DNA from 2 places in the Variovorax sp. GW821-FHT10B04 genome. Region 1 is predicted to be linked to the other one. Evidence: predicted binding sites of a transcription regulator. Region 1 holds the regulator's gene; the other holds the start of a gene.

Region 1 (4,822 bases):
CAGGACCTCGCTGCCGGCCTGTGCGGCGATCTGTGCGATGCCCCGGCCCATGGCGCCGGCGCCGATCACGGCAATTCTCGGGTAGTTCACAGTCATTGGATGAATATCGCTAGATGGGGATGGATGCCAAAGCCGAGCGCCGATTCTCCGCGCGTCGCGCGCAGCGCCGGTCCTCGTTTGTACTGCCAGCGTGCTGGCAATCGTGCAAGTGCAGTATCAGCGGCGCACCTGCAGTGCGCCGGGGTTCACGATGTTGCTCGGATTGCCCTTGATGAAGTTCACGACGTTGTCGAATGCAAGGCCGAAGTACATCTCGTAGCTTTCCTGCTCGACATAGCCGATGTGCGGCGTGCAGATGCAGTTCTCGAGGCGCAGCAGGGCATGGCCCTGCAGCGGCGGCTCGCTCTCGAACACGTCGATCGCCGCCATGCCGGGACGGCCGCGGTTCAGGCCGGCGAGCAAGGCGTCCGGTTCCACCAACTCGGCACGCGACGTGTTGACGAACAGCGATGTGGGTTTCATGCGCGAGAGGTCGTCCAGCGTGAGCACGCCGCGCGTGTCGTCATTCAGTCTCAGATGAATGGTCAGCACGTCGGCCATCGCGAAAAAATCCTCGCGGCTCGGCGCGACCTGAAAGCCATCGGAGCGCGCGCGGTTGCAGCTCTCTTCACGTCCCCAGATCACGACCTGCATGCCGAACGCCTGGCCGTAACGGGCCACCAACTGGCCGATGCGGCCGTAGCCCCAGATGCACAGCGTCTTTCCTTTCAGCACCGAACCGAGGCCAAAGTTGGGTGGCATGGATGCGGACTTCAGTCCGGACTGCTGCCAGGCGCCGTGCTTGAGATTGCTGATGTACTGAGGCAGACGGCGCATCGCCGCCATGATCAGGGCCCAGGTGAGCTCGGCCGGTGCCAGCGGCGAACCGCTGCCTTCAGCCACGGCGACGCCACGTTCGGTGCAGGCGTTGACATCCACGTGACTGCCGACGCGGCCTGTCTGGGAGATCAGTTTGAGGCGCGGGAGCTTCTCGATGAGTTGCCGCGAGATCTGGCTGCGCTCGCGGATGAGCACGATCACGTCGGCGTCTTTCAGCCGTACCGATAACTGACCGATGCCCTTGACGGTGTTCGTATAGACCTTGGCTGAATAAGCGTCTAGCCGGGCGGCGCAGCGCAACTTGCGCACTGCGTCCTGATAGTCATCGAGGATCACAATATTCATGGCTCGCCATTGTGCCTCCCGGCATCGGCTCGCCATGTCAGCAGGCATCCTGCAGATACCCGCTTTTTGCGGTGCGGCGCATTGATCTGCCGCTACGCGCGGGGCAATCAGTGCAGGCGGTAGTTCCTGTCGTGCAACGAGACAGCACCCGACGCTTCCAGCGCCGCGAGTCGATCGAGCTCGGCGCAGACATCCGACATGCGACCCGAAATCACCACGCGGCCTGCATGCGATTCGTTGGCGTGCCTATCGACGACGCGCACCACGCGCAGAGGCCGCGCAGGCTTGGTCGCGACGCTGGACGCCAGGCCACTCGGTGGATTGCCAACGGCCGGACGTACCGACACATAACGCAGACCGGCACCACCGATGTCATGGTCGCGACGCGTAGCCATCCAGCGGCTGGCCAGCGATTGCAGTGGCATCAACAGATCAACGAAAGCAAGAAGGGCGATTCCCATGTGAACTCCAGAAGGTAGAGGTTGAACACAGGCAGGATTGCGATCCGAAGGCTGCGACAGGGTGATGGCCATCGCCATACGCCCGCCACCTCTCGCAGCCGATTTCGACGGCACTACATCAACATCGTGTTCCGGATCAGTCCGACGGCGAGGCCTTCGATCTCGAAGGGCTCACCAGGCTGAACCACGATGGTCGGGTAGTCCGGGTTCTCTGCATGCAGCTCGACGACGTCCTTGGTGCGCTTGAGCCGCTTGACGGTGACCTCTTCGCCGAGCCGTGCGACGACGATCTGGCCATTGCGTGCCTCCTTCGTGGCCTGCACCGCCAGCAGGTCGCCGTCCATGATGCCGGCGTCGCGCATCGACATGCCGCGCACCTTGAGCAGGTAGTCGGGCTGATGCTGGAACAGCGTGCTTTCGACGTAATAGGTCTGGTCCACGTGTTCCTGGGCGAGGATCGGTGACCCTGCCGCCACGCGGCCGACAAGCGGCAACGCGAGCTGCGCCATGCCGGGAAGCGATAGCGAGAACTGGTTGTTTCGTGATTCATTGAGCGAACGCAGCGCATCGCCTTTCAAGCGGATGCCACGCGAAGTGCCGCTGAGCAGATCGATGGCACCTTTGCGGGCCAGCGCCTGGAGATGTTCTTCCGCTGCGTTGGCAGACTTGAAGCCGAGCTCATTGGCGATCTCCGCACGCGTGGGTGGCGCGCCAGTGCGAGCGATGGTGCTGCGAATCAGATCGAGGATCTGCTGCTGGCGAGAGGTAAGCTTTGCGGTGAACTGCATGGGACGCTCCTTGCGGTACTGTTTGAATATCCAGTATCTGTATTTTTAACCAGCTCTCGGAACTTTGCAAGCAATGGTGAACAAACTTGTCCCAGCGGCACATCGAATCATCGTGTTGGGCACCGGCGGCACGATCGCCGGCCGCGCCGAAGCCAAGGGCGACAACATCGGCTACACCGCTGCGCAGGTCGGCGTGGACGATTTGCTGAGTGGTATCGCGTTGCCGCGCGGCACCACGGCGGACGCCGAACAGATTGCGCAGGTCGACAGCAAGGACATGGATATGGCGACCTGGCAGCGACTCGCGCAGCGCTGCGCGTACTGGCTGGCCCAGGCCGATGTGATGGGCGTCGTGATCACTCACGGGACGGACACGCTCGAAGAGACCGCACTGTTTCTTCACCTCGCGCTCGGCCCGCAGAAGCCGGTGGTCATCACATGCGCGATGCGACCAGCGAGCGCATTGGCTCCCGACGGCCCGCAGAACGTGCGTGACGCCATGGCCGTTGCATCCACGCCGGGCGCGCGGGGTGTCGTGGTCGTATGCGCGGGCGTGGTGCATTCGGCGCTCGACGTGCAGAAGGTCCACACGTACCGCCTCGATGCATTCAGTTCGGGCGATTCAGGTCCGCTCGGCTACGTCGAGGAGGGCATGGTCCGTCAGCTTCGCCAATGGCCCGCCGAAGGCGCTTCGTCCGGGGCTCTTTCAGCTGTCGCGCGAGACCCGTCTCATTGGCCGCGCGTAGAAATTCTGATGAGCCATGCGGGCGCTGGCGCTGGGCTTGTCGATGCGTTGATCGCCGAGCGCAACGGCGGCAAGCCGGGTGCTGCGCGCGGGCTCGTACTCGCCGCGACTGGAAACGGAACGCTGCACCATGCCCTGGAGGACGCCGCGATTCGGGCGCAGTCCGCCGGCATGGCGGTCGTGCGTGCGACACGCTGCATGCAAGGCCACATCCTGCCGAAATCAGGCGACGTCTTGCGCGATGCAGGCGCGCTCACGCCAGCCAAGGCGCGTGTCGCATTGATGCTCGAATTGATGGAAGAAGCGGCGCAGGAACCCGAAACGGCGGCCGCCTCGAACGGTTGAGTCCTGCTGCGGCAGCTTCAGTTGCTCAGTGCAGCCAGCGCGCGCTGGGTGATCTCATCGACAGAGCCCACGCCGCTGATGGCGCGGTACTTGGGCGCGGCTTCCGGCTCGGCCTTGGCCCAGTTCGCGTAATAGTCCACCAGCGGACGGGTCTGCTGGCTGTAGACATCGAGACGCTTGCCGACGGTTTCTTCCTTGTCGTCATCGCGCTGGATCAGTTCTTCGCCCGTCACGTCGTCCTTGCCATCCACCTTGGGCGGGTTGAACTTGACGTGATAGATCCGGCCCGATGCAGGATGCGAACGACGACCACTCATGCGCTCGATGATGTCCGCAAACGGCACGTCGATTTCAAGCACATAGTCGAGCTTGACACCCGCCGCACGCATGGCATCGGCTTGAGGAAGGGTGCGCGGGAAGCCGTCGAACAGGAAGCCACCGGCGCAGTCCGGAAGCGCCAGACGTTCCTTCACGAGGTTGATGATGAGGTCGTCGCTCACCAGCGCACCCGATGCCATCACTGCTTTGGCCTCCAGGCCAAGCGGCGTACCGGCCTTGACCGCAGCGCGCAGCATGTCGCCGGTCGATATCTGGGGAATGCCGTACTTCTTGCAGATGAAAGCGGCTTGCGTGCCTTTACCCGCGCCGGGGGCGCCCAACAAAATGAGTCTCATGGTGTCCTCGGACGTTCTTTGAATTCTGTGTCACGCCGTCTTCGTCCTGGCGACGAAGGAGGGCGGAGTTGTGTCGAGGATAGCATGCGCACCCTCGAAAAAAGACGAGTGGGTCGGGCTCAACGGCCGTCGAGCAGGGCGCGAACCCGCGTCAGATCTTCTGGGGTGTCCACACCGGGACCTGGCGCGTGCGCGCTGACGTGCACCGCGATGCGATGCCCGTGCCAGAGTGCGCGCAATTGCTCGAGCGCTTCGGCTGTTTCGACCGGCGCGGGCGCGAGCAACGGGAAGCGCCGTACGAAACCGGCACGGTAGGCGTAGATGCCGACATGCCGCAGCGGCGCCGGTGACGTCGGCAGAACCGTTGGTCCTTGCGCCGCGAAGCCGTCTCGCCACCAGGGCAGCGGCGCGCGGCTGAAGTACAGCGCATTGCCAGCCGCGTCCAATACCGTCTTCACCACGTTGGGATTGAGGAAGTCCTGTACCGAATCGATCGCATGAGCTGCAGTGCTCATGGCAGTGTCGGGGCGCGCGGCAAGCAGCTCGGCCACCGCATCGATCAGCGATGGATCGATCAGCGGCTCG
Region 2 (4,822 bases), on a different contig from region 1:
CGGTGCCGTTTCCAAGGCGGATGTCACGAGCGTGCGGGTGATTTGCGGTCCGGCGCAGCAAGGCGTTTTCCATCTGGCTGCCACCATGCATGTCCCGCGCACGGGGCATCGGCTCGTCACGCTGTCCGACGGATCGGTACTCGCATTGGGGGGGCAGGACCTGGCCGGCAGCGGCGTCGTTGCGGTCGAGCGATACGACCCCGTGAGCGCTCTCTGGAAGCCGGCCGGCACGCTGCCATTTCAGCCGCTGCAAGCGGCCGTCTTGCTGCCTTCCAGTGGAAAGGTCCTGGTCGCCAGCGCCGCCGCGGAGTTGCGGCTCTATGACCCGACCACGCAGACGTTCACGTCCGGTGGACAGTTCGCGACGCTGACGAAGCTGGAACAGCTCCAGGTCCTGCTGGATGGTCGCGTGTTTGCTTCGGACGGAAAGCGTGTCGAACTCCTCCAGCCCGAGACAGGTGTGTGGAGCGCAAGCGCTGCTGCGCTGGTGGACCACGCCTATGGCGGCTCGTTCACGTTGATGGCAAATGGCAATATTCTGGCTGCGGGCGGCGCAGCCGGGGGGAGTTCCACCATTGCCGACAGTGAGGTATTCGACCCATCTCTCGGGAAATGGACCTCTGCCGGGCGACTGGCGACTTCTCGCACCAATCACACGAGCACCTTGCTGCCCAACGGAAAGGTTCTCGCCGTCGGAGGGTCTACGGGATCGACTGCACACTATTGCGCCTGCGGCTGGTCGGCTGTTGCGCAGGCCGAGCTTTTTGATCCGGCTACCGGCGTGTGGTCATCCGCAGGCAGTCTGGCGACCCGTCGACAAGGGTTTTCGGTGACGTTGCTGCCTACCGGCCAAGTCGCCGTCGCAGGGGGAAACATTTGGAACGAAGTCGATTCTCTGCCGACAGGTGGATTCGGGACGAAGTTGCCACTTACGCTGGGCAGCGTTGAAGCCTACGACCCCTCGACGAACGCATGGCAGCCGTGGGGAACATTGCTGTCACCCCGTTCCGGGCATGCGGCTGTGCTGATGACGAGCGGAAAATTGCTGGTGTCGAATGGCGCGGTTTCCACGTCGGATAACCCGACGGCGCCCGATCCCTATGCCTGGCACAGGGAATGGGTGACCAGCAGCGAAGTGGGCTGGTAGTCGCCTACTTGAGCCAGCCGCGCCGGCGGAAGTACCACATCGGCCCGAGCGCGCTGGCCGCCATCAACAGCAGGGCGTACGGATAGCCGAGCGACCAGTCGAGCTCGGGCATGAACTTGAAGTTCATGCCGTAGATGCTCGCGATCAGCGTCGGCGGCAGCAGCGCCACGCTGGCGACCGAGAAGATCTTGATCGTCTTGTTCTGGTTGATGTTGATGAAACCGACGGTCGCGTCCATCAGGAAGTTGATCTTGTCGAACAGGAAGGCCGTGTGGTTGTCGAGCGACTCGATGTCGCGCAGGATCTGCCGCGCCTCTTCGAATTGCTCGGCGTTGAGCATGCGGCTGCGCATCATGAAGCTCACCGCGCGGCGCGTGTCCATCACGTTGCGGCGGATGCGGCCGTTCAAGTCTTCCTGGCGTGCGATCGCGCCGAGCACCTCGCCGGCCAGCTCGTCGCTGACGTTGCCTTCGAGCACCTTCTTGCCCGCGATCTCGAGTTCGTCGTAGATGTTCTCCAGCGTGTCGGCCGAGTATTCGGCGTCGGCGTCGAACAGCTTCAGCAGCACGTCTTTCGCGTCCTCGATCAGCCCTGGCGCGCGGCGCGCACGCATGCGCACCAGGCGGAACACGGGCACGTCCTCGTCGTGGATCGAGAACAGCACGCCGCGGCTGCGCAGGTCGCTGTTGTGCTGGTTGAGGATGAACGCCACGCGCACCGAACGCGGGTCTTCGTCGTCGTCGATCAGGAAGTCGCTGCGGATGTGCAGTTCGCCGTTGTCTTCCTGGTAGAAGCGGGCCGATTCCTCGATGTCCTCGTCCATCGCGTCTTCCGGGATGGACAGGCCGTAGTACTGCTTGATCCAGCGTTTTTCCTCGACCGTTGGCGATTCGAGGTCGACCCATATGGGCTGGAACCGGGAAAGCTCTTCGAGGGCCTCGATTTCTTCCTGGACGAGGCGGCCGTTGGCGAGCGTGAAGATGTTGAGCATGGGCTCACTCCCTGAGATGACTGGCGATGGGCGAGGGGTTGGTTGGCGCTTTCAAGTCCCTCGCCGATGGCTTCAGACGGGAGTTGAAAGCTGCCGAGACGGGGCGGTTTCCAAGGCGAAATCTCCGGTTGCAGCGACGCACGATTATGGCACCGCGCCCTCGACGGACATGCCACTGGTCTGGATGGATATCCAGTAAAGTCGCGCCCCGATGTCCTCCATCGCCGCTTCCGTTCCACACAGCCAGGCCGAGCGTCTGGCGCAGGCACTTTCCACGCTCAACGAGGCGCAGCGCGCAGCCGTGGAGCACGGTGTCGGCGCCGCTGTCGGCGACACGCGGCCGCTGCTGGTGATCGCCGGCGCGGGTTCCGGCAAGACCGCCACGCTGGCGCACCGGGTGGCGCACCTGATCGCGCAGGGCGCCGATCCGCAGCGCATCCTGTTGCTGACCTTTTCGCGCCGTGCGGCGCAGGAGATGGGCCGCCGTGCCGGCCAGGTGCTGGCACGCGTGCTCGGCCTGGGGGCCGAATCGCCGCCTGCGCTGCCCTGGGCCGGCACCTTCCACGGCATCGGCGCGCGGCTGTTGCGCGAATATGCGGCGTCGATCGGGCTCGATGAGAACTTCACGATCCACGACCGCGGCGACGCCGAAGACCTGATGGGCCTGGTGCGGCACGAGCTCGGCTTTTCAGCCACGGAGCGCCGTTTTCCGCGCAAGGGAACCTGCCTGTCGATCTACTCGCGCGTCGTCAACACCTGCGCGCCGCTGGCCGAAGTGCTGCGCGATGCGTTCCCGTGGTGCGCCGACTGGGAGGCCGAACTCAAGCGGCTGTTCGGCGCCTACGTGGAAGCCAAGCAGCGCCAGCAGGTGCTCGACTACGACGACCTGCTGCTGTACTGGGCCGAAATGGTCGCGGACCCGAGCTGGGCGCGGCTGGTGGGCGGCCGCTTCGATCACGTGCTGGTCGACGAGTACCAGGACACCAACCGGCTGCAGTCGGCGATCATGCTCGCACTCAAGCCGGACGGGCGCGGACTCACCGTGGTCGGCGACGATGCGCAGTCGATTTATTCCTTTCGGGGCGCAACGGTGCGCAACATCCTCGATTTTCCGGGGCAGTTTTCCCGGCCAGGCGCGCAGGGGCCGGAGCCGGTGCCGGCGCGCGTCGTCACGCTGGAGCGCAATTACCGTTCGACGCAGCCGATCCTGGACGTCTCGAACGCGGTGATCGCCGCCGCGGCCGAACGCCACGCCAAGACGCTGTGGACCGACAAGCCATCGGCCGGACGTCCGCAGATCGTGCTGGTGCCCGACGAGGCGCAGCAGGCCTGCTGGGTGGCCGATCGCGTGCTCGCGCACCGCGAGGGCGGGCTGGCGTTGAAGTCGCAGGCGGTGCTGTTCCGGACCTCGACCCACAGTGCGGCGCTCGAACTCGAACTGGTGCGCCGCAACATTCCGTTCGTGAAATACGGCGGCCTGAAATTCCTCGAGGCGTCGCACGTCAAGGACCTGCTTGCCGTACTGCGCTTCGTCCAGAACCCGCGTGGGCGCATGGCGGGTTTCCGGGTCACGCAGCTGATTCCCGGAATCGGTCCGGCGACTTCGGCGCGACTGCTCGATGCCATGGACCAGGCTGCAGACCCTGCCGCGGCGGTGCAGGATTTCTCGCCGCCAGCGGCAGCGAAGGTCGAATGGCAGCGCTTCGCCGACATCTACGCCGCGCTGCGCGCACCCGGATTGGCCTGGCCGGCCGACATGGAATTGGCGCTGGACTGGTACCTGCCGCACCTCGAACGGTTGCACGACGATGCCGGCGTGCGCCGCGGCGACGTGGAGCAGCTCGCGCGGCTGGCCTCGGGCTATGCGTCGCGCGAGCGCTTTCTGACCGAGCTCACGCTCGATCCACCGGAAGCCACGAGCGACCGGGCGGGGCCGCCGCTGCTCGACGAGGACTACCTGATCCTGTCGACCATCCATTCGGCGAAGGGGCAGGAATGGACGTCGGTGCACGTGCTCAACGCGGTCGACGGCTGCATCCCGGCCGACGTGGCGCAGGGGGCGCATGAGCTGGAAGAGGAACGGCGGCTGCTCTACGTCGCGATGACGCGAGCGCGCGACCATCTGCACCTGCTGGTGCCGCAGCGCTTCTACGTCACGCAGCAGGCGGCGCGTGGCGATCGGCATCTCTATGCGGGTCGCACGCGCTTCATTCCCGAATCGGACGCGCATCGCTTCGAGCATGTGACCTGGCCGCCGCCGCCCGCACGCGCCGTTGGCGTCCCGGCGCCGGCCGCCACGCTCGACCTCCTGAGCCGGATGCGGGCAACCTGGCGCTGAGCATTTCGGCCCTGTTTGAAAAAGGGTCGATTTCTTTTTTTCGTCGAAAGAACCGCTCGGCATTTCGGCCCGGCGCACCGCGAGGCTGCAAGCGCTGCCGCTATCAAATGGCTAGCTGATCCAGCGCATGAAACGGATGCGATGCAGACGCTTACCGCGCCGAGATTGCATTACCGTGACGGCTTGGGCATAGTGAATCGACCCCCCGAATTTCCCTCTCCAATCTCATCTCCCCCGCATCAGCCACTCCGTTTTTTCGCCGGTCGACGTGCCATTCCGGGACGCCGGCCATTTCCCCAACCGTCAATTCCAGGAGGTCATTCATGAATTTGACGATCAGCGGCCA

What was found. The regulator LexA, encoded in region 1, represses DNA repair genes until DNA is damaged. The targets are predictions, from matches to a motif close to ACTGTATNNNNATACAGT.
Region 2: the regulator LexA is predicted to act here: its motif matches at 2,318-2,335, upstream of AC07PZ_RS07565 (ATP-dependent helicase).

What each region holds. Positions count from the first base shown of each region.
Region 1 covers NZ_JBWKNQ010000017.1:118,821-123,642, reverse strand. The annotation lists gene AC07PZ_RS29695 (3-hydroxyacyl-CoA dehydrogenase) at 1-96, opposite strand, end outside; gene AC07PZ_RS29690 (D-2-hydroxyacid dehydrogenase family protein) at 217-1,224, opposite strand; gene AC07PZ_RS29685 (hypothetical protein) at 1,332-1,757, opposite strand; gene lexA (transcriptional repressor LexA) at 1,799-2,473, opposite strand; gene AC07PZ_RS29675 (asparaginase) at 2,547-3,563, shown strand; gene adk (adenylate kinase) at 3,581-4,237, opposite strand; gene kdsB (3-deoxy-manno-octulosonate cytidylyltransferase) at 4,357-4,822, opposite strand, start outside.
Region 2 covers NZ_JBWKNQ010000002.1:532,009-536,830, forward strand. The annotation lists gene AC07PZ_RS07555 (Kelch repeat-containing protein) at 1-1,147, shown strand, start outside; gene corA (magnesium/cobalt transporter CorA) at 1,152-2,138, opposite strand; gene AC07PZ_RS07565 (ATP-dependent helicase) at 2,350-4,476, shown strand; gene hpf (ribosome hibernation-promoting factor, HPF/YfiA family) at 4,800-4,822, shown strand, end outside.